3 regions of the Streptomyces sp. NBC_01508 genome follow, and region 2 is predicted to be linked to each of the others. Evidence: riboswitches for the same ligand, from Rfam matches in the RefSeq annotation. Region 2 holds a riboswitch; each other region holds the start of a gene.

Region 1 (9,729 bases), 3.5 Mb from region 2:
CCTGTCTGCGCCGGCGCCCGCCCGTACGGGAAGCCGACTACCCGGTCGACCAGGACATGCGTCTCGGCGGCCGGGGGCTGCTCCTGATCCCGTCCTACTTCCGCCGGCACACGCCGGTCACGCCGGCCGACCCGTCCCTGCCGCCGACCCTCGTCTACCCGGCACGCCCGCCGGGGCGGCCCGGCCAGGCACCGGCACCCACCGACAGCGCCGGTACGGACTCACACCTCGCACGGCTGCTGGGGCACACCAGGGCCGCAGTCCTGCGCTCCCTCGGCGACCACTGCACGACCAGCGAACTGGCCCGGCGCGCCGGGGTCTCGCTCTCCTCCGCCAGCCAGTACGCGGCCGTCCTGCGCGGCGCGGGCCTCATCACGAGCCACCGCCGCCGCAACTGTGTGCGTCACAGCCTCGCTCCGGTGGGCCTGGCCCTGCCCGACGGTGGCCCTACGGAGCCGCTTCCTCCGCCGCCGCCCACGCGATCCCGTCCAGAATGTCGTGTTCGCTGACGACGACCTCCCGCGCACCGGTCCGCTCCATGATCGTGAGCAGGATCAGCGCGCCCGCCACGATCACGTCGACCCGCCCCGGATGCATCACCGGGATCGTCGCGCGTTCGGCGTGGGTGGCGGACAGCAACGTCGTGGTGATCTCCCGGACCACGTCGAAGGGGATGCGCGAGTGGTGGATCGCTGCCGAGTCGTACGCCGTCAGACCCAGCGCGATCGCCGCGACCGTGGTGACGGAGCCGGCCAGGCCGACGAGGGTGCGGGCCTCTCCGAGCGGGACGTCCCGCGCCGCCGTGTCGAGGGCGGCGGCGATGTCGGCGCGCAGGGCGGTGATGTCGGCGTGGGTGGCCGGGTCGGCCGGGCGGTGCCGTTCGGTCAGCCGTACGCAGCCGATGTCCACCGACCGCGCGGCCGTGACCCGCTCCTCGCCGACGACGAACTCGGTGGAGCCGCCGCCGATGTCCACGACCAGGTAGGGCTTCTCCAGGTCGGTGCGGCCGGTCAACTCCTTGGTGGCGCCCGTGAAGGAGAACGCGGCCTCCTGGTCGCCGGTGATCACCTCGGGTTCGACGCCGAGGATGCCGAGAACGCCACGGACGAACTCGTCGCGGTTCTCGGCGTCGCGGGAGGCGGAGGTGGCCACGAAGCGGGTCCGGTCCACGGCCACGCCGTGTTCCTCGATGACGGCGGCGTACTCTCGGCAGGCCGCGAAGGTGCGTTCCAGCGCCTCGGGGGCGAGCCGGCCCGTCCGGTCGACGTCCTGGCCGAGCCGGACGATCGTCATGCGCCGGTCCAGGTCGACGAGTTCGCCGGTGGCGGGGTCGGCGTCGGCGACGAGGAGGCGGATGGAGTTCGTACCGCAGTCGATCGCCGCGACCCTGGTCATACGGTGTCTCCGTCAGCGGGGGCGTCGTTTGTGAACGGGATCACACACGGACCCTTGCGCCACCACTCGGGCAGCATCGCCAGCGCCTCGTCACCCAGCGGGTTCACTCCGGGGCCGGCCGCGAGCGAGTGGCCGACCAGGACGTGCAGGCACTTCACCCGGTCCGGCATACCGCCGGCGCTCGGGAAGCCCGCCAGCACCTCGATGGCGTCGCGGCGCGTGAGGTAGTCCTCGTGGGCCTTGCGGTACGCGGCGGCCAACTCCGGTTCGGCGGCGAGGCGTTCGGTCATCTCCTTCATGACACCGTTCGCCTCCAGCGTGCCGATGGCCGAGGCCGCACGCGGGCAGGTCAGGTAGTAGAGCGTCGGGAACGGCGTGCCGTCCGGGAGTCGCGGGGCGGTCTCCACCACATCGGGCTGCCCGCAGGGGCAGCGGTGCGCGATGGCGCGCAGACCGCGCGGGGGCCGGCCGAGCTGTTGCCTGAACGCCGCGACGTCCGCCTCGGTGGGTTCGGTTCGTTCGGTCTGCGGAGGGGGCGTTTCCATACCTGCGTCGGTTTCCTTGATGTCTATCTGTCCGTCCGGTCGGCGCTGTCGACGCCGTCCAGGAGATTGGAGTACCAGGGCCGGTCGGCCGGATCCTGGTCGGTGCGGCGCTCGTCGGCCGCGCGGGGGTCGGTCATGACGTAGCCGGTCTCCCCCGGCAGCACGTAGTGCAGATGCTCGCGCGCCAGACGCTGGATGTACGCGTCGTCCTTGAGGCGGGCCCGCTCGTCGCGCAGCTCCTCGACCCGCTGCCCGGCCTCGCGCGTCAACTGCCGCTGATCCGCGATCTCGCCGCGCTGCGACACGTACTGCCGCATCGGGTAGGCGAGGGCGACGATCAGCGAGCAGACGACGAGGACGAGGAACGCGGCGCGTCCGGTGAGCCGGGAACGGCCGGCCGGCCGGCGGGTCTGCCGGCGGGTCTGCGAGCGATAGACGCGGGCGGCGGTCTGCTCGCCCAGGATCCTGATCTTGGTCGCGGTGGAGAACCGGTCCCGGTTCGCGGCCATGGTCCCGCCTCCCTCAGAGGTTGAGCCGGCCTCGTACCTCTGTGCCTCGTACCTCTGTGCCTCGTACCTCTGTACCGCCGTACTGCCTCTGTACGCGCGTACGTCCCCGGACACGGTACGGGACCGTGGCCGGGGACGGCCGTAGGACGGGCGCTGTTGGTCAGTCCTTGAAGAGCGGGTCAGTCCTTGAAGCGGGGGAACGCGCTGCGGCCCGCGTACACGGCCGCGTCGTCCAGGATCTCCTCGATACGCAGCAGCTGGTTGTACTTGGCGACGCGCTCGGAGCGGGCCGGGGCGCCGGTCTTGATCTGGCCGCAGTTGGTGGCGACGGCCAGGTCGGCGATCGTGACGTCCTCGGTCTCGCCGGAGCGGTGCGACATCATGCACTTGAAGCCGCTGCGCTGCGCCAGCTCGACGGCGTCCAGGGTCTCGGTCAGCGAACCGATCTGGTTGACCTTGACGAGCAGGGCGTTGGCCGAGCCCTCCTCGATGCCACGGGCGAGGCGCTCGGGGTTGGTGACGAAGAGGTCGTCGCCGACGATCTGGACCTTGCCGCCCAGCTTGTCGGTGAGGACCTTCCAGCCGGCCCAGTCGTCCTCGAAGAGCGGGTCCTCGATGGAGACCAGCGGGTACGAGGCGACAAGCTCCTCGTAGTACTCGGTCATCTCGGCGGCCGAGCGGGACTTGCCCTCGAACTCGTACGAGCCGTCCTTGTAGAACTCGGAGGCCGCCACGTCGAGCGCGAGCGCGATGTCCTTGCCCGGGGCGTAGCCGGCTTCCTTGATGGCCACGAGGATCAGGTCGAGCGCGGCGCGGTTGGACTCCAGGTTCGGCGCGAAGCCGCCCTCGTCGCCGAGGCCGGTGGAGAGCCCCTTCTCCTTCAGGACCTTCTTCAGCGTGTGGTAGACCTCGGCACCCCAGCGCAGGGCCTCGGAGAACGACTCGGCGCCGATCGGCGCGATCATGAACTCCTGGATGTCCACGTTGGAGTCGGCGTGCGACCCGCCGTTGAGGATGTTCATCATCGGAACGGGCAGCAGGTGCGCGTTCGGGCCGCCGAGGTAGCGGAAGAGCGGCAGGTCGGACGCCTCGGAGGCGGCGTGGGCGACGGCCAGCGAGACACCGAGGATGGCGTTGGCGCCGAGCGAGGACTTGTCGGGCGTGGCGTCCAGGTCGAACATGGCCTGGTCGATCAGGCGCTGCTCGGTGGCGTCGTAGCCGACGAGCTCCGGGCCGATCTGCTCGATGACGGCGAGGACGGCCTTCTCGACACCCTTGCCCTGGTAGCGGTTCTGGTCACCGTCGCGGAGTTCGAGGGCCTCGAACGCGCCGGTGGACGCACCGGAGGGAACAGCAGCACGGCCGGTGCTGCCGTCGTCGAGGCCGACCTCGACCTCGACCGTTGGGTTGCCTCGGGAGTCAAGGATTTCCCGGGCTACGACGACGTCGATGGACGGCACGAGCATCTCCTTCTGGGATGTGACGCGTTGGTGCGGGGCCTCATTGGCCCTGCGGCATGAGCCTAACCGGCTCCCGGGTGCCGGTCGGCCGATGCCCGCCCGCTGGGACGAAAAGAGTCCGGAATGCGGGGTGCGCCACGAATGTCCTGAGACTGGTGCGGCGGTCGCGCTCCGGGCCTGGGCGGCGCCTCCGGGCCTGGGCGGCGGACAGGCCCCGGCCCTGACCCGGTCCGGCCCTGGCCCCGGTCCGGCGCGTCCGGGGGGAGTAAGGCGCGCCGGGCCGGGGCTCAGGGTCAGGACTCAGGTCAGGACTCACGGCTCGGGTGGGAGCCGGGTCCGGGTCCGGGTCCGGGGTTCGGGGAGGCTCAGCTCAGGTGGAGCTGCTGGCCCGGGAAGATCTCGTCGGCGTCCTCGACGATGTCCTTGTTCAGCTCGAAGAGCTTCTCCCAGCCGCCTTCGACCTTCTCGGCCTCGGCGATCTTGGAGAGCGTGTCGCCGCCCTTGACCTTGTACTCGCCGTCGCCCTTCTCGACCGGACCACGCGTCTCACTGCGCGAAGCGGGCTGCTCCCGCTCGGCGCGCGGCGCGGACTCCTGCTTCGGGGCCGCCTCGGGGGCGGCCTTCGGAGCCGGGGCCTGCTGCTGCGGGGCCTGCTGCTGGGCGGAGTCGTCCGAGCCGGCGTCGTTCGCGGCGTTGGACAGGCCGACGCCACAGCTCGGCCAGGCACCCTTGCCCTGGCCCGCCAGGACCTTCTCGGCGATCTGTATCTGCTGGGACTTCGAGGCCTGGTCGGCGGTGGACGCGAAGGCGCTGCCACCGAAGGCGGCCCAGGTGGAGGCGGAGAACTGGAGACCGCCGTAGTAGCCGTTGCCGGTGTTGATCGACCAGTTGCCGCCGGACTCGCACTGGGCGACGGTGTCCCACTCGGAGGTGGTGGCCGCGGAGGCGGAGGTGGCGCCGATCAGCGGGGCCGCGACAGCGGCACCGGTGATGCCGGCGAGCGTGGCGTAACGGACGGCCTTGGACGGACGGCGGTGCTTGGCCTTGCCGGACTTGCTGGAAAACAGCATGCGAAATCTCCTCACCGACGCCTACGAGGTGAGCTGTCGGGTTCGGGCCAAGTGAGTTGCCCGGCCGTGCGACCAGGGAACGTCTTCACGTCCCCCTGCGCACGGCTGCACCCCGAGCCGGCCGTTGTGACCGGCGCTTACCTGTGGGTCCCCCGCTCCTGCCTTCGGCGCTTGCGCGACGACTACTCCCCCCGACCGACGGCAGGATTCGGCGTGACGGTCGACGGTGCCCGCGGTGCGAGCGGTTCAGACCGTAAACACAGACATCCCGGATGTTCAAAGAAGGAACATCCGGGATGATTCGCCCATCTTGCCGTGAGGAAACCTCTGTTTACGCAGGTCGGGGCGGAGACGGTGCGAGCCGCCGGGCGACCCGCACCAGTTGAGGCGAAGAGACGCTTGTCTCACTTGCCCAGATACGGACATAGACCGCTTAACTACCCCTGATTTACGGTCAGATCGAGGTTCTGGCCCGGCAGGATGAGGTCGGCGTCCGAGCCCACGGCCTCGCGGTTCGCCTCGTAGAGCGCGGGCCAGCCACCCTCCACCTTCTGCTCGCCGGCGATGGCCCACAGGTTGTCGCCGGAGCGGACGGTGTACGAGTCGTCGTCGGCGGCGTCCGCGGCGTCGCCGTCGCGTGCGGAACCGTCACCCCGTGAGGCATGACGACCGCTTTCTCGCTCTTCGTCCGCCTTGCCGGACTTGCCCGCCTCGGTCGAGCTGTCGGGGCTGTCGGGGCTGTCGGGGCTGTCGGCGCCGCTACCGGTACCCGCGCCGGCCTCGGCCTCGGCCTCGGCGGACTTGCCGGGCTCGGGCGCCGCGTCGCCGCGGTGCTTGCCCTGGCCGGTACTGGGCTCCGTACCGGATTCCGCGCCCGGCTCGGTGCTGGGCTCCGTGCTGGGCGTCTCGGCGGCGGAGTCCCGGCCGAACTGACCGGAGGGGGGCGCCGACTCGGGAGCGGGGGGCAGGACGGCCGTCTCGGTCGGCTCGGGCTCCGGGGGCGTCTCGGGCTTCTGGGTGGCATCACCGGCGGCCCCGGCGTCCGGAGCCGTACCGGCGTCCGCTGTGAGGCCCGTGATCAGCGCGCAGGTCGGCCACGCGGTCGGCCCCTGCGCGGCGAGGATCTTCTCCGCCACGGCTATCTGCTGGCTGCGGCTGGCCTGGTCGGCGGTGGGTGCGTACGCCGTACCGCCGAAGTCGCTCCAGGTCTCCTGGGAGATCTGGAGTCCGCCGTAGAACCCGTTACCGAGGTCGGCGCTCCACATGCCGCCGCTCTCGCAGTCGGCCACCCGGTCCCAGGTGGCGGCGTCTGCCGCACTGGCGCTGGTCGCGCCGAGCAGCGGGATGGCGATCGCCGAGCCTGTCACCCCTGCCGCGACGACAATGGCGGGGGCTTGACGGGGCCGACGGTGCCGGCCGTTCCCGGAGCGCATGCGGTTGCCTTCCGTGAGACTGCTGGAGCCTGAAACCTGAATCCTGAAGATGTGACGGCTGAGACGGTCGTGAACGTAGCGGTACTCGAACGTCTGTCACAAGTCGATGCAGCGCAGATCACGTGAAAGTCACAGTCTTGACGATCCGTCAGTCACGCACCGCTGTGAACTGCACCGGCAGCGTGCGCAGTCCACGCATGATGAGCCCGCCACGCCACCGCAAATCGGATGGATCGACCGCAAGTCGCAAGTCGGGCAGCCGAGTCAGAAGGGTGCCGAGCGCGGCCTGCCCCTCCAGCCGGGCGAGCGGCGCGCCGAGGCAGTAGTGGATGCCGTGGCCGTATCCGAGGTGTTTGTTGTCACTGCGCGACAGGTCGAGCCGGTCCGGATCGGCGAACCGTTCCGGGTCGCGGTCGGCGGCGGCCAGTACGACGAGAACGGGGTCGCCCACCGCGACGCGCCGGCCGCCGAGTTCGACGGCCTCGGTGGCGTAGCGCCAGGTGGCCAGCTCCACCGGACCGTCGTAGCGCAGCAGTTCCTCGATCCCGGTCGCGAGCAGCCCGGTCTCGCCGGCGGCGAGCGAGCGCTGAAGCCGCTGCCGCTGATCGGGGTGCCGGAGCAAGGCGTAAACCCCGTTGCCCACCAGATTCACGGTCGTCTCGAACCCCGCGAAGAGCAGGATGAACGCCATCGCGGCGGCCTCGTTCTCGGTGAGGTGCTCGCCGTCGTCGCTCGCCCGGATCAGACCGGAGATCAGGTCGTCGCCGGGGTTGTCCCTCTTACGGTGGATGAGTTCGGCGAGATACCCGCGCATCTTCTTCACCGCCCGCCCGACCCCGCCGCGCGGCCCACCGCCGTGCCGGATCATCATTCCGGCCCAGTCGCGGAAGTCGTCCTGGTCCTCGCGCGGGACGCCGAGCAGATCGCAGATCGCGTAGATGGGCAGCGGAAAGGCGAAGTCATGGATGAGGTCGGCCTCCCCCTTCGCCGCGAAGGCGTCGATCAGCCCGTCCGTCAACTCCTGCACGCGCGGCGCGAATTCGGCCACCCGGCGCGGAGTGAACGCCTGCGACACGAGCCGCCGCAGCCGGGTGTGGTCGGGCGGATCGATATTCAGCAGATGCGTCATCAACTCCGCGCCCCGCTCCCCCGGGATCCCCGTCTTCCCCTTGGCGTGCGCCTGTTCGGCATGGTGCACGGGGTTCTTGGACAGCCGGGGATCGGCGAGGGCGCGCTTGGCGTCCGCGTACCGCGTCACGAGCCACGCGTCGACCCCACTCGGCAGCGTCGTCCGGTGCACGGGCGCGTGCTCGCGCAGCCAGGCGTAGGCGGGGTAGGGGTCGGTGGCGAACTCCCAGGTGAAGAGTTCGGGGGCGGGGGGCGGCGGGGTGGAGGTGGGGTCGTGCATGGCCCGACAGTAACCGGCCCGCCGGCCGGCCCGGCCGGCGCGGACGCGGCCCCGGCCGACCGCGTTGAACACGTCAAGCCGGCGGTTCGGGTTCGCGGTCCACGGCCCGTCTTGCCCGTCTTGCCCGTCTCCAGACCACGCTCGCGCTCGCGCTCGGCGAAATTGAATGGCCGCAGGCGTGCTGTCGTTGTACATCTGTCCCGTACATGAACGTGGATGACCTGTGACGGGGAGACTGAGACGGTGCGCCGGACATGGCAGGAAACCCAGTTGGCCTTCGAGCAGGGCTGGTACGAGTACGAGGGGCGCAGGGTGGATCTCTCGGCCGATCTCGACGATATGCGCCGCGGAACACTCCTCTACCTCCCGGGTGAGCTTCGCCGCCTGCCTTTCGCCGAGGGCATGGGGCAAACGCGCGTCGAGGTGACGGCGGAGAGCACCCTGGAAGCGGTGGAGCGACTGGCCGGGGCTGGGAACGGGGCCGGGGCCGGACGAGTTGCGGTACTGAACTTCGCCTCGGCCCGTAATCCGGGTGGAGGTGTGGCCCGTGGGGCGCGTGCCCAGGAGGAGAGCCTGGCCCGCTCCAGCGCGCTGTACGACGCGTTGATCCGCTGCCCGGAGTTCTACGAGTTCCACCGGGACAATCCTGATCCGTTCTACAGCGACCAGGTCATATACGCGCCGGATGTACCGGTGTTCCGCCGGGACGACGGTTCCTGGTTGCCCGCACCCCTGCGCGCGGCGTTCCTGACATCGGCCGCACCGAACCGCCGGATGATCGAGCGGGACCGGCCCGGAGCGGCGGGAAAGATCCCAGGCGCACTGTCGAGCCGCGCCCGCGGTGTGCTCGCCGTAGCGGCTCACCACCGCAACTCCCACCTGGTGTTGGGCGCGTGGGGTTGCGGCGTGTTCGGCAACGACCCGGCCGAGGTCGCCGAGGCGTTCGCGGTCCACCTGCGCGGCGACTTCGCGGGGGTCTTCGAGCAGGTGGTGTTCGCGATCCTGGACGTGGACGACGCGACGCGCGAATCGTTCGAATGGGCGTTGACCGACACTTCATGAAGATGGTCCAGGGCTGGTTCTGAGAGAGCGCACCGTCCGGGGGATGATCGTCAAACCACCTCCACCCTCCACCTCCACGACCACGATTGCGTCCGGGTCGGTGGTCGGCTTCCCACACGATGTCGCCGTCGGGCCCGACGCAGGTGGTGTGACGCTTGCCGGCGAAGACCGCCCAGCGTCCGCCGGGGTGGACATCTCAGTCGTACTCGCCGTCACCGACGCGGGATTCAGGTACAGACGTGATGCGACAAGGCCGCGCGTGCCCATCCTGACGACACGGCGTCATCGTTCCATGCAGGTGATGGGATGATGACGGCGGATCCTAAGCTGCCCCACGTGTTGCGCCCGGGAAGGCCGGTTCACAGGGGGGCGTAGTACAGACCAGGACCGACCTCCGCCGGCGTTCGGAACGCCACTTCGCTGATCATCAAGTCCGTCAGGTGCGTTCCGACGCAGATCTGTGTGCCGCTGGTCGTCGTCAGCCGCACCCCACACATCGCGAAAGAGTCGCGAACTCCCTCCTCGGGATCGCGGCTGATCACCTCCACCGCTGCGACCGCCTCGGTCACCAGGCTTCGCAACGGATGGCTGGGGATCGGCTCGGCTATCGGCACCTGGATCGTCATGCCTGAGTACCAGAGGGAGTTGGCCAGGGTCCTTGTGACATCCGAAACGAAAAGGACGTTGGCTTTGGACTCCTCGGTATCAATCAGCCACTGTTCACCATCGTGACCGGTCAAGAGCGCCGGCCCGTACTCAAGACGTGGCTCGTCCTCGGCGGGAACATCGAGAAGCCGCGTCACGGCTCGAAGGCGCTGCCCAAGGAGACAGCCGGCCAACCGATGGT
Region 2 (9,729 bases):
GCGGCCGGTGACGGGGACGAGGCGGTGCGCCACGTCTCCCAGCAGTTCGGAGGCCACCCCGGCCAGCCCGAACGAGAGCACCGCGCCGGCGGCCGGGTCGATGACGGCGCGCACGACGGTGTCCACCCCGCGTGGTGCCATCGCCTGGACGACGGGCCGCAGCTCGGCGGGCTCACCGAGCAGTTCGGTGAGTTCGCGGTACGCGCTCCGCAGCCGCTCCTCGTCGGTGAGATCGAGCCGTACGCCTCCGAGGTCGGCCCGGTGCCGCAGATGCGGCGCGGTGGTCTTGAGCGCGACGGGATAGCCGAGGCGCGCGGCGGCCTCGACGGCGTCGTCGGGTCCGGGCGCGGGCAGCGTGGGCCGTACGGCGATCCCGTACCGCCCCAGCAGTTCCCGGGTGTCGTCGTCCCCGAGGCTCGTGCCGTGCGGGTCGGCGGGTGCCTCGCCGAGCACCCGGTCGACGAGGGCGGCGGCCCCGCTCTCGTCGATGTCGTCGTACTCGGGCACTCTGCCGGGCTCGGCGGCCTGCCGCCGCCACTGCGCGTAGGTGACGGCCTGACCGAGCGCGCGCACGGCGCGCTCGGCGGCGGGGTAGGCGGGGATCATCCGCCCGGGGACGGTGCCGGCGTCCGGTGGCGGGGTCGGCACCGGTCCCGGCACCGGTCCCGGGCGGGGCGCCGTCGTCGTGGCCGCCGAGAGGGCCTTCGCGAGGCCGCCGATCTCCAGGTGGACCACCGCCACCGGCTTCGCCGGCGCCGTCGACGCCGCTTCGCGCAGCGCCGTCGCCAGAACCTCGCCGTCGCCCGACTCCATCGCGCCGTTCTCGCCCACGGAGGGAATCGCCGTGACGACGACCGCGTCGCAGCCCGGGTCGGCCAGCGCCGCGGCCAGCGCGGTACGGAAGTCCTCGGGGCGGGCCGATGTCGTGAGGTCGAGCGGGGGCAGCGGGCGCAGGCCCTCCGTCAGGCACGCGTCGTACGTGAGGAGCCCCAGCGACTCGGAGTTGCCGAGGATCGCCACCCGGGGTCCGGCGGGCAGGGGCTGGTTCGCGAGCAGGAGGCCCGCGTCCACCAGTTCCGTGACGGTGTCCACGCGGATCACGCCCGCCTGGCTGAGCAGCGCCGAGACCGTCGCGTCCGGGACGCGGGTGACCGGCACCGCGTGTCCCGGCGGCGCGCTGCCGCTGTGGCGCGCCCCCTTCACGACGACGACCGGCTTCTGCGCCCCCGTACGTCGGGCGAGCCGGGTGAACTTCCGCGGGTTGCCGATCGATTCGAGGTAGAGCAGCACGACGTCGGTGTCCGGGTCGTCGTGCCAGTACTGGAGGAAGTCGTTGCCCGAGACGTCCGCGCGGTTGCCCGCCGAGATGAAGGTGGACACCCCCGCGCCGCGCCGGACCAGCCCGGCGAGCAGCGCGATGCCGATCGCGCCCGACTGGGTGAAGAGACCGATCCGCCCCCGGCCGGGCGGCTCGGGCGCGAGTGAGGCGTTCAGCCGGACGGGCGGCGATGTGTTGATGACGCCGAAGGCGTTGGGACCGATGACCCGCATGCCGTACGAGCGGGCCTGCCGCACCAGTTCGCGCTGCCGCTCCCGCCCGGCGGGGCCGCTCTCCGCGTATCCGGCGGAGAGCACGACCAGGCCCTGGACGCCGTGTTCGCCGCAGTCCGCGACGACGCCGGGCACCCGCTCGGCGGGGACGGCGACGATCGCGAGGTCGACGGGCTCCTCGATCCCGGCGAGGGAGCGCACGGCCGGGACGCCGTCGATCTCGGTCAGCTCCGGGGGCAGGGCCACGTTCACCGCGTACGTACGCCCTGTGTAACCGCCGTCGAGGAGGTTGCGCAGTACGGTCCGTCCGACGCCGCCCGCCGTGCGTCCGGCGCCGATGACGGCCACCGACGACGGGCCGAGGAGCCGCCGCACGGAGCGCGCCTCGGCGCGCTGCTCGCGGCCCCGCTGGACGGCGAGGGACTCGGCGGTCGGTTCGAGGTCGAGGACGAGGCGGACGGAGCCGTCCTCGAAGTTGCGTTTCTGGGTGAACCCGGCGTCCCGGAACACCTTGATCATCTTGTTGTTGGCGGGCAGTACCTCCGCCGCGAAGCGCCGGATGCCGCGCTCGCGCGCCACGGCGGCGATGTGTTCGAGGAGCGCGGAGGCGATCCCGCGCCCCTGGTGCGCGTCCTGCACGAGGAAGGCGACCTCGGCCTCGTCGGCGGGGGCCGACGCGGGCATGCCCCGGCTGTCGATGCGGTCGTAGCGGACGGTGGCGACGAACTCGCCGCCGACGGTCACGGCGAGGCCCACCCGGTCCACGTAGTCGTGGTGGGTGAAGCGGTACACGTCCTTGTCGGAGAGCCGGGGGTAGGGCGCGAAGAAACGGTAGTACTTCGACTCGTCGGAGACCTGCTCGTAGAAGCTGACCAGCCGTTCGGCGTCGTCGGTGGTGATGGGCCGGACGCGTGCGGTGCCCCCGTCGCGCAGGACCACGTCTGCTTCCCAGTGAGCGGGGTACGCGTACTGCGACGGCGGCGTCATGGTTCAGAGCCTACGGCGCGCACACCGGTAGCGTCGGCTCCTGCGGCGGGGCAGGCTGGGGGTGCCTCATCGGCCCGCTCCGGGCCCCGTGGCACACTGGTCTAGACAACAAACTGTGACTTGAAGGGCAACACCATGGCTGAGCGCCGCGTCAACGTCGGCTGGGCCGAGGGCCTGCACGCCCGTCCCGCCTCCATCTTCGTCCGGGCGGCCACGGCCTCCGGCGTTCCGGTGACGATCGCCAAGTCCGACGGCAGCCCGGTCAACGCGGCGTCGATGCTCGCCGTGCTGGGCCTGGGCGCGCAGGGCGGCGACGAGATCGTCCTGACCTCCGACGCGGACGGCGCGGACGTCGCGCTCGACCGGCTGGCGAAGCTGGTCGCCGAGGGCCTGGACGAGCTGCCCGAGACCGTCTGACCGGGTATCCGGTACGCGGTACGTACGCCTACGTCGAAGGCCCCGGCATCCCGCGCCGGGGCCTTCGACGTGCGTAGCCGTCAGACGCCCACGCCGTGCGCGCGCAGATACGCGACCGGGTCGATGTCGGAGCCGTAATCCTCGCTCGTGCGCGCCTCGAAGTGCAGGTGCGGACCTGTGGAGTTGCCGGTCGAGCCCGCGACGCCGACCGGCGTGCCCGGGGCGACGCCCTGGCCGACTGAGACGCCGACCGAGGAAAGGTGTCCGTACTGGGTGTACGTGCCGTCGTTCATACGGATGACGACGTTGTTGCCGTACGCGCCGCCCCAGCCCGCCTCGACGACGGTGCCCGCGCCGACGGCCACGACCGAAGTGCCGGACGCGGCGCGGAAGTCGACGCCGGAGTGGCTGCCGGAGGACCAGAGTCCGCCGCCGGTCCGGTATCCGGTGGTGACGGGCGAGCCGGCGACCGGGAGCCGGTAGGCGTTGAGACGTTCGCGCTCGGCGGCGCGTGCCGCGCGTTCCTTGTCCTCGCGGATCTCCTTGGCGCGGGCCTCCGCCTTTCGCTTCGCCTCGGCCTCGGCGCGGGCGGCGGTCTCGGCCGCCGCCTTCGCCGCGGCGGCCTGCTGGGCGGCCAGGCGCTGCGCGTCGGCCTGGGCGTCGATCTCTGCGGCGAGCGAGTCGTCGATGACGATGGCGCGGACCGGGGTGGCCGGGCTGTCCGGAGCGGCCGGGGTGGTGTCCTCGGCGACGGCCGCCTCCAGGTCGGCGGCGAGCGCCGGGGAGCCGAGGGTGCCGATGACACCGGCCGCGGTGAGGGTCGCGACTCCGGCGATGTTCGCGCCTCGGCGCGTCATTCGGCCCGGGGCACGGTGCTTCCCGGTGGCACGGGTGAACGCCATGAAGTGGCTGGTCCTTTCCTTCCTTCTCGCCTACCGGGTTAGCTGACGGGTTCGGAGCAGGAAGGTCTCCTACGGGCTCCTTCGCGCACAGCGCGAAGGCCCCCGATTCACCCCAGGGACGCGTGCATTGGGTCCCCGGCTCCCCAGGCTCGCGCCTGACGGGGACTCGGCGATGGCTGTCCGGTGCCGCGGGCGCGGCGGGATCTGGCGGACAGCCGGACCGACGCTAAGGGGGTCATCTTTCAATCACCAAACGGACAGGCCCTTTTGTCGCGCATGCCACAGGGCATTCAGGCAACCTCCTGAAGAATGCGGACATAGCGGGAACCCCGGCGACTGGTTCGTCACCGGGGTTCCCCTTATCCGCATCGCGGGGCCGCGCCGTTTCAGCCGGTGACGACCTTCACCTCGCCGATGCCCAGGGCCTCGACCGGCTCCCGGATCACCGAGGCGTCCCCGACGAGCACCGTGACCAGCCGGTCGCCCGGGAAGGCGCTGACGACGGCGGCCGTCGCCTCGACCGTGCCGGTCTCGGCCAGGCGGGCGTACAGCTGGGCCTGGAAGTCGTCCGGGAGGTGCTGCTCGACCTGGTCGGCGAGCGTGTCGGCGACGGACGCGGCCGTCTCGTACTTCAGCGGCGCCACACCGACCAGATTCTGCACGGCCGTCTCGCGCTCGGCGTCCGTCAGACCCTCGGCCGCGAGCGTACGCAGCACCTTCCACAGGTCGTCCAGCGCGGGGCCGGTCGACTCGGTGTCCACGGAGCCGCTGATGGCGAGCATGGAGGCGCCCGTGCCGTGCGGGTCCGAGCGCAGCACCTGCGCGAAGGCCCGCACGCCGTACGTGTAGCCCTTCTCCTCGCGCAGCACCCGGTCGAGCCGGGAAGTGAGCGTGCCGCCCAGGCAGTATGTGCCGAGCACCTGCGCCGGCCAGACGCGGTCGTGCCGGTCGGGGCCGACGCGGCCGATCAGCAGCTGGGTCTGGACGGCTCCGGGCCGGTCCACGATCACCACACGGCCGGTGTCGTCGGCGGTCACCGGCGGCACGGGGCGCGGCTCGGAGGTGTCACCCGTCCAGTCGCCGAGGGTCTCGGCGAGCAGCGCGTCGACGTCGACGCCGGTGAGGTCGCCGACGATCACCGCCGTTGCGGTGGCGGGGCGGACATGCGCGTCGTAGAAGGCGCGGACGCCCTTCGCGTCGATGCGGCCGACGGTCTCCTCGGTGCCCTGGCGCGGGCGGGACATGCGCGAGGTCGCCGGGAACAGCTCCCTGGAGAGCTGCTTGGCCGCGCGGCGGGCCGGGTTGGCCTGCTCGTGCGGGATCTCGTCCAGCCGGTTCGTGACGAGCCGGCCGACCTCGCTCTCCGAGAACAGCGGCGCGCGCAGGGCGTCGGAGAGCAGACCGAGCGCCTTGGGCAGCCGGGAGACCGGGACCTCCAGGGAGACCCGGACGCCGGGGTGGTCGGCGTGCGCGTCGAGCGTGGCGCCGCAGCGCTCCAGCTCGGCGGCGAACTCCTCGGCCGTGTGCTTGTCGGTGCCCTCGGACAGCGCCCTGGCCATGATCGTGGCGACCCCGTCCAGGCCCTCGGGCTCGGCCTCCAGCGGGGCGGCGAGGGAGACCTCGACGGCCACCACCTGCTGGCCGGGGCGGTGGCAGCGCAGCACCGTCAGGCCGTTGGGCAGCGCGCCGCGCTCGGGCGCGGGAAACGCCCAGGGCCTGGCCTCCCCGGCGGTCGGCTGCGGGTGGAACTCCATGGTCACGGCAGCAGCGTCGGTCACTGGTCCGCCCCCTCGTGCTCGTCGGTGTCGGCAGCCGCGTCGTCGGCGTCGTCGTCAGGGGAGGTGGGCTCGTAGACCAGCACCGCCCTGTTGTCGGGGCGCAGCCGCGCCTCGGCCACCGCGCGCACCTCGTCGGCCGTGACGTCCAGCACCCGCTGGACGGCGGTCAGTGCCAGCTGCGGGTCGCCGAACAGCACCGCGAAACGGCACAGTTCGTCCGCGCGGCCCGCGACCGTGCCGAGCCGGTCGAGCCATTCGCGCTCCAACTGGGCCTGGGCGCGCTCCATTTCCTCGGCCGTGGGGCCCTCGGCCGCGAACCGGGCCAGCTCCTCGTCGACCGCGGCCTCGATCTGCGGGACCTCGACGCCGCCGGACGTCTTGACGTCCAGCCAGCCGAGCGAGGGCGCGCCGGCCAGTCGCAGCAGCCCGAATCCGGCGGCGACGGCCGTACGGTCGCGGCGCACCAGGCGGTTGTGCAGCCGGGAGGACTCGCCGCCGCCGAGGACGGTGAGCGCCAGGTCGGCGGCGTCGGCCTCGCGGGTGCCGTCCTGCGGCAGCCGGTAGGCGGCCATCAGCGCGCGGGCCGGGACCTCCTCGTGGATCTCCTCGCGCAGTTGCTCGCCGATGATGTCGGGCAGGGAGCCGTCGCGCGGCGGCTGCTTGCCGTCGTGTCCGGGGATCGAGCCGAAGTACTTCTCGACCCAGGCGAGCGTCTGCTCGGGGTCGATGTCGCCGACGACCGAGAGCACCGCGTTGTTCGGCGCGTAGTACGTACGGAAGAACTGCCGCGCGTCGTCGAGGGTCGCCGCGTCCAGGTCGGCCATCGAGCCGATCGGGGTGTGGTGGTACGGGTGGCCCTCGGGGTACGAGAGCGCGGTCAGGCGCTCGAAGGCCGTGCCGTAGGGCACGTTGTCATAACGCTGGCGGCGTTCGTTCTTCACGACGTCGCGCTGGTTCTCCATCCCCTCGTCGTCCAGGGAGGAGAGCAGCGAGCCCATGCGGTCGGCCTCCAGCCAGAGGGCCAGCTCCAGCTGGTGGGTGGGCATGGTCTCGAAGTAGTTCGTGCGCTCGAAGCTGGTGGTGCCGTTGAGCGAGCCGCCGGCGCCCTGCACCAGCTCGAAGTGGCCGTTGCCCTTGACCTGTTCCGACCCCTGGAACATCAGGTGCTCGAAAAGGTGGGCGAGGCCCGTACGGCCCTTGACCTCGTGGCGTGAGCCGACGTCGTACCAGAGGCAGACGGCGGCGACCGGGGTCAGGTGGTCCTCGGAGAGCACCACGCGCAGTCCGTTGGCGAGCCGGTGCTCGGTCGCTGTCAGGCCGCCGGAACCGGCCTGCGCTGTGGCCGTGTGACCCATGGGCATGTACGTCCCTTCGATCGCGATATGGAGAAGTCCTGCCACTGTATGCAAGCGTGCCGACGCCTGGCGAAGTTCCCCTCCCGGCAGAAGCGGCGTGGACTCGCCATCGGCGCCGCGGCCCCTTGCGCGCGCCGCCGGAAACGGCTCGCCGGGTGGTTCAACGACGGGTCGAGGTCGGCGTTGTCAGTCCGGCGGGCCACAATGGTCCGCGTCAGTTCCACAAGTTGTCCGCCCAGACCCGCACAGACCTGTGAAGGAGCCGCAGCAGCGATGGCCCGCCGCAGCACGAAGACCCCGCCGCCGGAGGACTTCGAGGAGAAGATCCTCGACATCGACGTGGTCGATGAAATGCAGGGCTCCTTCCTTGAGTACGCGTATTCGGTGATCTACTCCCGCGCCCTGCCGGACGCCCGCGACGGCATGAAGCCGGTGCACCGCCGGATCGTGTACCAGATGAACGAGATGGGCCTGCGCCCCGACCGCGGCTATGTGAAGTGCGCCCGCGTCGTCGGCGAGGTGATGGGTAAATTGCACCCGCACGGGGACGCGTCGATCTACGACGCCCTCGTCCGGATGGCACAGCCGTTCTCGATGCGGCTGCCGCTGGTCGACGGCCACGGGAACTTCGGTTCCCTCGGCAACGACGACCCGCCGGCCGCCATGCGGTACACGGAGTGCCGGATGGCTGACGCCACGTCACTGATGACGGAGTCGATCGACGAGGACACCGTCGATTTCCAGTCGAATTACGACGGCCAGGAGCAGGAACCGGTCACGCTGCCCGCCGCGTACCCGAATCTGCTGGTCAACGGCGCCTCCGGGATCGCCGTCGGCATGGCGACGAACATGGCGCCGCACAATCTGGGCGAGGTCATCGCCGCCGCCCGGCATCTGATCAAGCACCCGGGCGCCGACCTGGACACGCTGATGCGGTACGTGCCGGGGCCCGACCTGCCCACCGGTGGCCGGATCGTCGGCCTCCAGGGCATCAAGGACGCGTACGAGAACGGGCGCGGGACGTTCAAGATCCGCGCCACGGTCACCGTGGAGGACGTCACCCCGCGCCGCAAGGGCCTCGTCGTCACCGAACTGCCCTTCACCGTCGGCCCGGAGAAGGTGATCGCCAAGATCAAGGACCTGGTCTCGGCGAAGAAGCTGATGGGCATCGCCGACGTCAAGGACCTCACGGACCGGATGCACGGGCTGCGCCTGGTCATCGAGATCAAGAACGGTTTCATCCCCGAGGCCGTGCTGGAGCAGCTCTACAAGCTGACGCCGATGGAGGAGACCTTCGGCATCAACAACGTGGCGCTGGTGGACGGCCAGCCGCTGACGCTGGGGCTCAAGGAGCTGCTGGAGGTCTATCTCGACCACCGCTTCACTGTCGTGCGCAGGCGCAGCGAGTTCCGCAGGACCAAGCGGCGTGACCGGCTGCATCTGGTCGAGGGGCTGCTCGTCGCACTGATCGACATCGACGAGGTCATCCGCCTCATCCGGTCGAGCGACAACTCGGCGCAGGCCAAGGAGCGGCTGATCGAGCGGTTCTCGCTGAGCGACATCCAGACGCAGTACATCCTGGACACGCCGCTGCGCCGGCTCACCCGGTTCGACCGGATCGAGCTGGAGGGCGAGCGCGACCGGCTCAACGGCGAGATCGACGAGCTGACCGGGATCCTGGAGTCCGACAGCGAGCTGCGCAAGCTCGTCTCGGCCGAACTGGCCACGGTGGCGAAGAAGTTCGGCACCGACCGGCGCACCGTGCTGCTGGAGTCGGGCAGTTCGCCGGTCGCCGCCGTGCCGCTGGAGGTGGCCGACGACCCGTGCCGGGTCCTGCTGTCGTCCACCGGGCTGCTGGCGCGTACGGCCAACGGCGGGCCGCTGGGCAGCGGCGACGGCAAGCGGGTGAAGCACGACGTGATCGTCTCGGCCGTGCCGGCGACGGCGCGCGGCGAGGTCGGCGCGGTCACCTCCGCGGGGCGGCTGCTGCGGATCTCCGTCATCGATCTGCCGCAGCTGCCGGACACCGCCTCGGCGCCGAACCTGGCGGGCGGGGCGGTGCTCGCGGAGTTCCTGACGCTGGAGCCGGACGAGGATCTGGTCTGTCTGACGACGCTGGACGAGTCCTCGCCCGGCCTCGCGCTGGGCACGCTCCAGGGTGTCGTCAAGCGGGTCGTCCCCGACTATCCGTCCAACAAGGACGAGTTGGAGGTCATCGGCCTGAAGGAGGGTGACCGGGTGGTGGGCGCGGCGGAGCTGCGTACGGGCGAGGAGGATCTGGTCTTCATCACCTCCGACGCCCAACTGCTGCGCTACCAGGCCTCGCAGGTCCGGCCGCAGGGGCGGCCCGCCGGGGGCATGGCCGGTGTCAAGCTGGCCGACGGCGCCTCGGTGATCTCCTTCACGGCGGTCGACCCGGCGGGCGACGGGGTCGTCTACACGGTCGCGGGCTCGCACGGCACGCTGGACGACTCGGAGACGACGGCGAAGCTCACGCCGTTCGACCAGTATCCGCGCAAGGGCCGGGCCACCGGCGGGGTGCGCTGCCAGCGGTTCCTCAAGGGCGAGGATCTGCTGGTCTTCGGCTGGGCGGGGGCGGCCCCGGCGCGGGCCGCGCAGAAGAACGGCACACCGGCGCGGCTGCCGGAGCCGGATCCGCGCAGGGACGGTTCGGGGACGCCGCCGCCGTCGGTCGTTGCCGTCCTGGCGGGTCCGGCGACCTGACGCGCGGGTTCGGTG
Region 3 (9,729 bases), 210 kb from region 2:
CGCCGGTGACACCGGCGCCCACCCCGGCGACATCGGCGGAGAGGGACCCGGTGGCCTTGGCTCCGGCGAACGCCTCCGCTCCGACGTGCACTCCGTCCTTGCCGCCGGAGACCTTCACCGCGGCGTCGGCACCCACAAAGCCCTTCGCCTCGCCCTGCGCGCCGACGATGCCGTACTGCGCGCTGCCGCTCGCCGATGCCTGCGCCAGGTACGCGGTCCCCGAAGCGCCGGCCTGCAACTGGCCGTTGGTGACACTCGCACCGACCGAGCCGTCCACCCCAAGCGTCTGGACGCTGGCCGCGCCCTTGAGCTTGACACCACCCGCTGTCGTCTCACCGGTGGTGCCGGCCTCCCAGGCACTGGCTTTGCCCGTCCACTCGGCGATCTTGATATTGACGTCGGCCTTCCTGTCGGCCGGGGGTGGGTCACCGTCCTGAGCGGCCTGGTTACGGAGATACCAGTTGTTGTCCGCGTCCTTGCCGAACTCCTTCTCCCTGCGACGCCAGTGGCTCGCCTCGTCCGTCACCCATCGCTTGTCCTCCCTGGCCCAAGCCGTAGGAGAAATGGCGGTCTTGGCGACGCCGTGCGCCTCGGCCCACGCCTTGGCGTCCACCCCGCTCCTGACCGTCACGAGCCAGTCAGGGCTGCCTTTGGCACTCCCCGCGAGGTCGTTGAGCTTCGTGGTCAGCGTCGTGGCCGCCTCTTTGAGCTGCTTGCGCGCGGTGCTCAGCAGTTGTTCGGCGCCTGCGTGGTCCCCGGTCTTCCACGTGTCGATCGCGGTACCGGCCTGGCCCTGCGCCCAAGTCAGCGTGGTGGAGTACGAGCGGATGGCCTTGGAGGCCCCGGACATCGCGTCGCCCGCGAAGTACCAGTTGGTCTTCTCCTTGCCGAGGGTGGGCCAGAAGGCTTCGCTGGCCTCACCGACCCAGCCCTTGACGCGCACGTCACGCAGGCCGTCGCCGATTCCTTCGAATTTGTTCGACCACTTGTTGAGGGCGATCTCAAGATCGCCGAGCTTGCCGACGTCTCCCGGTATGAGAGCCTTCGGGTCCGTCGTCGACCCGAGCGTGCCTGCCATGTGTGCGGATTCCCCGTTCGTGTGTCCGTGCCTGTGACTGTGGCTTGTGGCCGGGACTGTGGCTGCGGCGGTGGCTGCGGCCAGGACTGCGGCTAGGTCAGTACCGTCTTGACGGACTTGACCGCGTCACGGATGGCCTTGTCCGTTTCCTCGTAGTTGCCGTTGGCCTTGTTCAGTCCATCGGCCAGGGTCGCCGCACAGTCGGCGAGGAACCCGGATCCCGACTCCCACGTCGCACAGAAAGTCACCAGTGCCGCCGCCGCGCCATCGTCCCCGAGCGACGTCGCCTGCCCGGCCGGGTCGCTCAGGTCCACCTTCTTGACCGGTTTGAGGACTTCAAGAATGTCCTTGGCGCCCTGCTTGAGGACTCCTGGGCCTACTCCAAGATCAGCCGTCACGGCAGCTCCCCCTACGTCCAACTCTGCCTGCTCACACGCGCATCGGCGCTGATCCCGCGCACGCTACCACCAGGCCGGAGAGTGACAGCGGGTGGTGTTCTCGTCGCGGGGACCGGCCCGTGGACCCGCCGGTGCCGACCGGCGGCCGTTCGCCGACGTACCACCCGGCCGACGAGGCGCCAGGCCGACTCCCTTCGATACCGGAACCACCCCCGAATCCTCACCCATCCTCAATGAGGCCGTCACAAAACGCCTCCGCCAACCGCCTTCGGACAGCCGCCCCACGACAACTGCCCCACGACGACCGCCTTCCGGCAGTTCTCACACAGACAGCCGGCGAGGCCACGTGTGTGGCCTCGCCGGCTGTCCGAGGAGGTGCGGCCCGAGAGCCGCGCGATGTGGGGATGTCGCCGATCAGTAGGGACCGTTGACGTTGTCGATGGAGCCGTAGCGGTCGGCCGCGTAGTTGCAGGCCGCCGTGATGTTGGCGACCGGGTCGTAGCTGTCGGTCGACGTGCCGGGCACGTGGTATGCCTCGAAGGTCGGGTCGATGACCTGGAGCAGGCCCTTCGACGGTATGCCGGCCGCGGCGTTGGAGTCCCAGTTGTTGATGGCCTGCGGGTTGCCCGCGGACTCGCGCATGATGTTGCGGTGGATGCCGTCGTACGAACCGGGGATGCCGTTCTGCGCCATGACGTCCAGCGCCTCCCGGATCCAGCCGTCGAGGTCGTTGGTGTACGACTTGGCGGCCGTCTGGACGGCTTCGGTGGTCTTGGCTGCCGACGCGTCCGCGGTCGAGGCGGTCGGGGCCGCCTTGGGCTTCCCCGAGAGCTTCAGCGTGAGGCCGGGGCGGATCAGCGACGGGTCGTCGCCGATGGCGTCGCGGTTGGTCTGGTACAGCGCCTTCCAGCCGCCGCTCACGGAACGGGCGTCCGCGATCTTGGCGAGTGATTCGCCCTCCGCGACGGTGTGGGTGACCGCCTTGACGGCGTTCACGGCCGACGGTGCGGTGACGGCCTGCCGCGGGGCGGGCGCGGCGCCCGCCGTGGTGGCGGTCACCAGAGGCAGGGCGAGTGCGGCACCGCCCGTGCCGGCCGCGATGAGGCGGCGGGCGAGCGGGCTGGTACGGGAACGGCGGTGCTTACCCTCTGCGGGCATGACGAGATCCTCTCCGTCGCCTACGAGGTGAGCTGTCGGGTTCGGGCGGGAGATGCCCGGCCGCGCTGTGGGCGCGGCTTCACCCCAAGCCGGTCCGGCAAATGCCGGATCGGCGGCTTACCTGGGTCCCCCGCTCCTGCCGTACGTGAATGGGTGAGTGCGGTTTCCGGACGGCGGCAGGATTCGGCGTTCCGCCCGGAATGAGGTGAACGTAAGCGAGAACGTCCGGGCGAAACAAGTCCTGAATTCACCGCACCCTGCCATTCGACAGACCGGGCGGAGATCAATTCGAATTCCCGCCCGGCGGTACACGCCTCAACTTTCCCTTCCCGCACGGGAGGTGGGCGGAGGCGGGGAAGCCGCGACCCACCGCGCTTGTGACACACATCACGGGAGAGCGGCGCAACCGTTCAACGACAACACCACCCAGAAAGGGACAACTTGGTTGCTGGATACGCATATCACCCACACCCGAAAAGCGGACAAATAAGTATTTTCCAGCCGTCGCGAATCACGGATGACCGATAACGAATTTATGACGGCGCGCCTTCCGTACGGCTCCCCTCATCGCGAGGATGCCGGAGCCGTTGTTGGACCTGTCGATCGACACGTTGTTGATCTCGACGTCCGGTACGTTGCCGCCACCGTTCTTGAACTGGATGCCGTCGTACGTCGAGTCGGAGATCTCGGTGTCCCTGATCCTCACCCCGATGATGTCCCGGCTCGCCGGGAAAATGGTGATCGCGCCGAACTCCTGGCCCTCGTCCCAGAAAGCGCCGCCCGTACGGTGCAGGGCGTTTCCGGGGAGCAGGGTCTCGCCCGAGAAAGGCAGCGGTTCGTGGTCGGTCGCCAGCATGATTCCCGGGTAGTTGGCGGTATCGGCGATCCAATTGTTGTGGACCTTGTTTCCGCAACCGCCAACCGCCGTATATCGCGACGCCGTTGGCCGCCAGGGCAGCCGGATCGTATTGTTGGTGAACGAGTTGTCATGCGCGATGTCCACCGCCGGATCCTTGACGTATCGATTGGCCCAGACGGCGGGCGAATCGTCACCCGTGGTACGGAAGGACGAGTTGTCGACCTTTGAATTGCGGGTGCCGTTGGTGAAGTTGATGCCGTCGGCGTATGTGTTGCGGATACGCATGCCCTGCGGGATCCAGACGCACGCGATGTCGCCGTTCTGGTCGGCGGTGACCGCCGCCTGGACGGCTTTGGTGTCGTCGTTGCCGTCGTCGGGGACCGCCCCGCACTCGGTGATCGAGGTGCACTCGGCGGGCCTGGCCGCCGGGGGTGCCACCTGCGTCACGCCCGGCGCGTCCGGGATCGAGTTGCGTACGACGATCGAGTTCGATGCGTTGGTCGAGGTGAACTCCACGCACTCCCCGGTGCTGTCCAGCCGCACCGATTTACGGCCGGAGGACTCGCTGGCGAAGTTGGTGTGCCCGAAGGCGCGTACGGCGTCGGCCTTGACCAGGGTGCCCTGGTAGCGGCCGGCCTCGGCCTCGTACCCGATGTACGGGGGGGGTCGCTCCACGCTCGGCCGCGGCGCGGGGCGGCGCGGACAGGATCGGGCCGGGCGGCGGGCGCTTCACGCGCCGGGCGCTCACGCGGGGCGCGAACCCTATCAACTGGCTGTTACCTCCATAGAGCCAAAATCGCCCGTTCTCCTGGACCTTTGCTCGCGAACACCCTCAGCATGATTACTGCGAGTAGTCATTCGCTCCGGGTGCGGCGCCGCCGTGCCACGTGCTCCATCCATCCCGAAAAGGACCTGTCCGGGCCCCATGAGAATTTCCCGCTCTCGCACCAGACTGTCCAACACCCTCGCGGCGTGCGCTGTCGTCAGCGCCCTCGCCGCCTCAACTCTCGTCGGTGCCGCTCCCGTTGTCGCTCACAGCGGAGAGGACCACCACGAGCACTCCACCAGAGCGGGCGTCGACCCCGCCGGGAAGCCGGCCGCCGACCCCGGCGCGAAGGACACATCGAAGGACAAGTCCAAAGACAAGAAGGACAAGAAGGACAAGACGGAGAGCAAGCCCGAGGTCGATCCCGCCGAGGTGGCGGTGCTCGGCCGGGAGCACGCCGAGGAGCACGCCACCACCCGCCAGGGCGCCGAAGACCTCGGGACGTATCCGCAGGCGACCCGCACCGCCCGGCTGAAGATGCTCACCGACACCCAGCGGAAGATCAACGGGGAGTACAAGGCGTCGGACTTCGGCGCCTTCAAGGAGTACTTCGACTCACCCGACTTCGGCGTCCACGTCGCCCAACTGCCCACCGGCAAGGTGCTCCTGTTCTCCTTCGAGCGGATCGAGACCGATCCCACGAAGGAGACGGCCCCCACCCAGGTCGTCGGCGCCGCCAACCGGGGCCGCGCCTACCTCTGGGACCCCGCGAAGGGCACCGGCGAAAGCGCATTCAAGAAGGTCACTCCGCCCGCCGTCACGATGCCCGACAGCACGGGCGTCTCCCGCCCCGCGCCGATCTTCTGCGCCGGACACGCCTTCCTGCCGAACGGGATGCTCGGCGTCTTCGGCGGCAATCTCGGCGGCAACGGCGGCTCGGGGGCCAAGCTGTCCTTCGTCTTCGACCCGTGGAGCGAGACCTGGGCGATGAACGAGGACATGTCCGTCGGCCGCTGGTATCCCAGCGTCGTCACCGGCGCCAACGGCCGGATGCTGATCATGTCCGGCCAGTCCGAGCTGGGTTGGGGCACGCCCACCCCGATCGTGGAGCGCTTCCCCGCGCTGAGCGACCCGGTGCCGTACCGCAAGACCGACCTCCCCCGGTTCCAGAGCGTCGACCGCTTCCGCGCGGACGCGCCGTACAAGCTCGACTACCCCCACCTGTTCAGCCTGCGGGACGGGAAGATCTACGGGCTCGGCCGCAGCCACGACCAGCAGTGGCTCTTCGACCCGGTCAAGGAGACCCGGAGCGACCTGGCGCCGCGGCCGGGCGCCGTCGACCGCAGTTACGGCTCCGCGGTCCCGCTCCCCGGCGGCTTCCGCGGCCCGGACTCCGTCCTGGTCCTCGGCGGCGACCGTACGGACCCGAACACCTACCAGCTCGCCGCGGGCAAGTGGAAGGCCAAGGAGGCGCGGGCCTTCGGCCGTACGCAGGACAACACGCTGCTGCTGCCCACCGGGAATCTGCTCACCGTCAACGGCTCCTACGACATCCGCGACTACGGCAACGGGCAGTACAACCCGAACGCGGACCTGAAGTACCGGCACACGGAGCTGCGTGACGAGAACGGTGACTGGCGTCTGGGCCCCGTCCAGCGCCTCCCGCGCGGGTACCACTCGAACGCCGTGGTGCTGCCCGACGGGCGCGTCATGGTCACCGGCGACGAGGCACAGCAGATCGCCAACGACCGGAACATCAAGGACGACATCGACGGCACCATCGAGATCTACGAGCCGTCGTACCTCCACAACGGCGCCCGTCCCACCCTCGGCTCCGCGCCGTCCGCTCCGCTCGCCTACGACCAGCGGTTCACCGTCTCCAGCTCCACCGCCGACGAGGTGAAGCGGGCCGTCCTGCTGGCGCCCACGACCGCCACCCACTCGGTCAACACCAGCCAGCGCCATCTGGAGTTGCGGATCAAGCGGCAGGGCAACGGCGAGCTGGACCTGCAGGCTCCGCCCAGTGCCGATGCCGCCCCGCCCGGCTGGTACATGCTCTTCCTCCTCAACGAGGAGGGTGTGCCCAGCATCGCCAAGTGGATCTCCCTGGAGCCGAACGAGGCCCGGTCATGACCTACGCGGCACAGCCTTCCAGGACCGACACCCCGCCCGGTGGCGGTGGGGCGGATCTGCCGCTGCGCAGGAGCCGGGAGATCCAGGGCGACATCATCGCCGGGGCCAAGAAGGACCATGTCCAGCTGCTCCTGCTGAAGTTCGAGGACAAGGACCTGGCCAGGACGTGGCTGCGCAGGCTGCGGCCCCGGATCGCGACGACCCGGCAGGTCGCCGCGTTCAACGCGGAGTTCAGCAAGGCCCGCAAGCAGTCCGGCGGTGACGATCCCAAGGCGCTCAACGCCGTATGGCGGGTCGTCAGCTTCACGTATCCCGGACTGCGGCTGCTGGCCGGGTGCGATCCCTTCCCGTCCATCCCGCCGGGCAGCACCCAGGAAGCCTTCAAGCAGGGCCCCGCGGCGCGCGCCGCGATGCTCGGCGACATCGGGGAGTGCGCCCCGGAGCACTGGCTGTTCGGCAACGGCACGGGGCAGCCCGTGCACGCGGTGCTCACCGTCGCCGCCGACCGTCCGCAGGACCTGCGCGTCGCGCTGACCGAGGAGCGCGAGGAGGCCGTCCGGCACAAGGTCGTGATCGTCTTCGAGCAGGACGGCGCGACTCTCGAAGGGAGCCGCCGGGGCAAGGAGCACTTCGGTTTCAAGGACGGCATCAGTGAGCCAGCCGTCCAGGGCTTCGACGAGCCCGACCCGAACAGGCCCGAGCACAAGAAGGGCAGCCCCGGCACCCGGATCATCCCGACCGGCGAGATCGTCGTCGGCTACGAGCGGACCGCCGGCCGGCCGAACGACCTCCCGGACTGGGCGAAGAACGGCTCCTTCCAGGTTCTGCGGCGTCTCGCACAGGACGTTCCGGGCTGGTGGGCCCAGATCGCGGCGCGTCTGAAGGAGCTCAAGGCGCAGGGAAAGGTGCCGCCCGAGGCGACGACCGAGTGGCTGGCCGCCCGGCTGGTCGGCCGGTGGCGCTCGGGCACGCCGGTGGCGAAGTGCCCGCACGCGGACAGCCCCAGCGACGCGGAGGCGTGGTCGGACAACGACATCAGCTACCGCGACGACCTGGAGGGGGAGATCACCCCACTGTTCTCGCACCTGCGCAAGACCACACCGCGCGACGGTCTGCTGCTCAAGTCGGGCGACAAGGAGCCCGTATCGGAGAAGAACGTCCTCGACGGGCGGCGCATCATGCGGCGCGGCATCCCCTACGGTCAGCCGTTCGACCCCGCCGGCAGTGCGGGCAACGGCCCGGACGCGCCGCGCGGTCTGGTCTTCGTCTGCTATCAGGCGGACCTGGTGCGGCAGTTCGAGTTCATCCAGAAGGACTGGATCGAGGCGCCGAACTTCCCGGAGCGCAAGACACCGCCCGGCAAGGACCCGCTGGTCGCCACCGCCACCGATGTCAGCTTCAAGGGCACCAAGGTGCACTTCGAGCAGTTCGTCAGGACCGAGGGCGCGGTGTACGCGTTCTCCCCGTCGCTCACCACCATCGAGAAGCTCGCCGACGGCAAGCTCGACGGTGGCGGCGGCGCCGACGGCGACCGGATCCTTGAGGCTCCGTTCACCCTGCTCCCCGGGGACGGTCCCATCGGCCCGGCCAAGGCCCGGCTGGTGATGTGGCAGGACGGCAATCTCGTCGTCCTGGACGAGCGCGACGAGGTCCGCTGGGAGTCGGGCACCACCGGGAGCGGCGGGGCGCGGGCCACCTTCCAGGAGGACGGTGACCTCGTCATCTTCGGGGCCGGCGACAGGCCGGTGTGGAAGTCCCGTACGACCGGGAATCCGCGCGCCAAGCTCATCGCCCTCATGGACGGGAACGTGGTGATCCGCGCCGCCGACGGCACGGTGGTCTGGCAGACCAACACCGCGCACTGACCGTCGCGGGGCACGACCCCCTCGACCGCGGTGGACGGCGGCCCCCCAACCGCCGTCCACCGCACCGGACCGAACCCGCGTAATCGGCCACCCGTGGTCCGCCGGAGCGGCCGGATCGAGTACTACCTGGGCTCACGACGGCGTGTCGGGCCGGCAACTGACAGAACAGCCCGCCCACTCCCGGCTCACCGCCGCCCGTCACGGCATCGGCCGCGGGGAGGGGAGAGTGGGTGACGGTTGCCTCGTCGCTTCCTGTCCGGAGCGGGGCGCTTCGTAGCCCTGCTGGAGTTCGCGAAGACGGTTGGCGGCGTCGATGCGGGAGGTGGCACCCCACTTGGCGAAGATATTGCGGAGGTGCCGTTTGGCAGTGCCTTCGACGCTGCCGAGCTGGATCGCGATCTGGCGGTTGCTCAGCGCTTGGGTGACGTAATGCATGAGCTCGTGCTCACGGGGGGGTGAGGGGGACGGTACGAGCCACTGGCGGTTGGGGGAGTGGGAGTCGAGCTCATCATCCTGAATGCCGCCGTCAGCCTGGGCGTTCTCAGCGGACGCATGTTCACCATGATGGTGATCATGGCGCTCGTCACCACTGCGATGACCGGATGGCTGTTGTCCCGGCCGCCCCCGCACCGCACGCCGTGCCACGCCGTCACGAGCCATGATGGAGGTATGGCAAATCCGACAATCCTGACCGTCGATGACGATCCCGCCGTCTCCCGGGCCGTCGCCCGTGACATCCGGCGGCAGTACGGCGAGGGCTACCGCGTCGTGCGCGCCGTGTCGGGCGAGGAGGCACTGGAGGCCCTGCGGGAGATCAAGCTGCGCGGGGACCAGCTCGCGATCATGCTGGCGGACTACCGGATGCCCCGCATGAACGGTCTCGAATTCCTTGAGGCCGCGATGGATCTCTTCCCGCTGGCCCGCCGGGTGCTGCTGACCGCGTACGCGGACACCGAGGCCGCGATCGACGCCATCAACGTCGTGGACCTCGACCACTACCTGCTCAAGCCGTGGAGCCCGCCGGAGCAGAACCTCTACCCGGTGATCGACTCGCTCCTGGAGCTGTGGCTGGCCACCCCGGATCCGGTCGCGACCGAGACCCGTGTGGTCGGCCACCGGTGGTCCGCGCCGTCCTTCGCCGTACGTGACTTCCTGGCCCGTAACCTCGTGCCGTTCCGGTGGCTGCTCTCGGACGAACCGGAGGGCAGCCGGCTGCTGGACGCCGCCGGACTCACCCGGGCGGACGTGCCGACGATCGTCACCTCGGACGGCGAGACGCTGGTGAAACCCTCCGAGCGGGAACTCGCCGCGCACGTCGGGCTGAGCACCGTACCGGCGGCCGACTTCTACGACCTGGTGGTCGTCGGCGGCGGCCCCGCCGGTCTCGGCGCTGCCGTCTACGGCGCCTCCGAAGGGCTCCGCACGCTGCTGGTGGAGCAGCAGGCGACCGGCGGGCAGGCCGGCCAGAGCAG

What was found. Region 2 has a riboswitch for cyclic di-AMP ahead of OG700_RS07870 (M23 family metallopeptidase). Riboswitches for the same ligand answer to the same signal wherever they lie in the genome.
Region 1: another riboswitch for cyclic di-AMP. It lies ahead of OG700_RS24825 (transglycosylase family protein); the one in region 2 lies ahead of OG700_RS07870 (M23 family metallopeptidase).
Region 3: another riboswitch for cyclic di-AMP. It lies ahead of OG700_RS07020 (transglycosylase SLT domain-containing protein); the one in region 2 lies ahead of OG700_RS07870 (M23 family metallopeptidase).

Annotation. Positions count from the first base shown of each region.
Region 1 is NZ_CP109419.1:5,310,257-5,319,985, reverse strand. It holds gene OG700_RS24850 (ArsR/SmtB family transcription factor) at 57-509, shown strand; gene OG700_RS24845 (exopolyphosphatase) at 448-1,395, opposite strand; gene OG700_RS24840 (DUF501 domain-containing protein) at 1,392-1,940, opposite strand; gene OG700_RS24835 (septum formation initiator family protein) at 1,964-2,449, opposite strand; gene eno (phosphopyruvate hydratase) at 2,629-3,915, opposite strand; gene OG700_RS24825 (transglycosylase family protein) at 4,275-4,979, opposite strand; cyclic di-AMP (ydaO/yuaA leader) riboswitch at 4,983-5,159, opposite strand; gene OG700_RS24820 (transglycosylase family protein) at 5,417-6,346, opposite strand; gene OG700_RS24815 (cytochrome P450) at 6,561-7,820, opposite strand; gene OG700_RS24810 (TIGR02452 family protein) at 8,064-8,882, shown strand; gene OG700_RS24805 (hypothetical protein) at 9,242-9,685, opposite strand; gene OG700_RS24800 (Scr1 family TA system antitoxin-like transcriptional regulator) at 9,646-9,729, shown strand, end outside.
Region 2 is NZ_CP109419.1:1,764,377-1,774,105, forward strand. It holds gene OG700_RS07860 (GNAT family N-acetyltransferase) at 1-2,538, opposite strand, end outside; gene OG700_RS07865 (HPr family phosphocarrier protein) at 2,674-2,955, shown strand; gene OG700_RS07870 (M23 family metallopeptidase) at 3,036-3,857, opposite strand; cyclic di-AMP (ydaO/yuaA leader) riboswitch at 3,871-4,039, opposite strand; gene OG700_RS07875 (M16 family metallopeptidase) at 4,244-5,611, opposite strand; gene OG700_RS07880 (M16 family metallopeptidase) at 5,632-6,996, opposite strand; gene OG700_RS07885 (DNA topoisomerase (ATP-hydrolyzing) subunit A) at 7,264-9,714, shown strand.
Region 3 is NZ_CP109419.1:1,551,090-1,560,818, forward strand. It holds gene OG700_RS07010 (putative T7SS-secreted protein) at 1-1,078, opposite strand, end outside; gene OG700_RS07015 (hypothetical protein) at 1,171-1,476, opposite strand; gene OG700_RS07020 (transglycosylase SLT domain-containing protein) at 1,891-2,634, opposite strand; cyclic di-AMP (ydaO/yuaA leader) riboswitch at 2,639-2,800, opposite strand; partial or broken gene OG700_RS07025 (hypothetical protein) at 3,191-4,153, opposite strand; gene OG700_RS07030 (galactose oxidase-like domain-containing protein) at 4,419-6,392, shown strand; gene OG700_RS07035 (Dyp-type peroxidase) at 6,389-8,257, shown strand; gene OG700_RS07040 (response regulator transcription factor) at 8,456-8,917, opposite strand; gene OG700_RS07045 (FAD-dependent oxidoreductase) at 8,927-9,729, shown strand, end outside.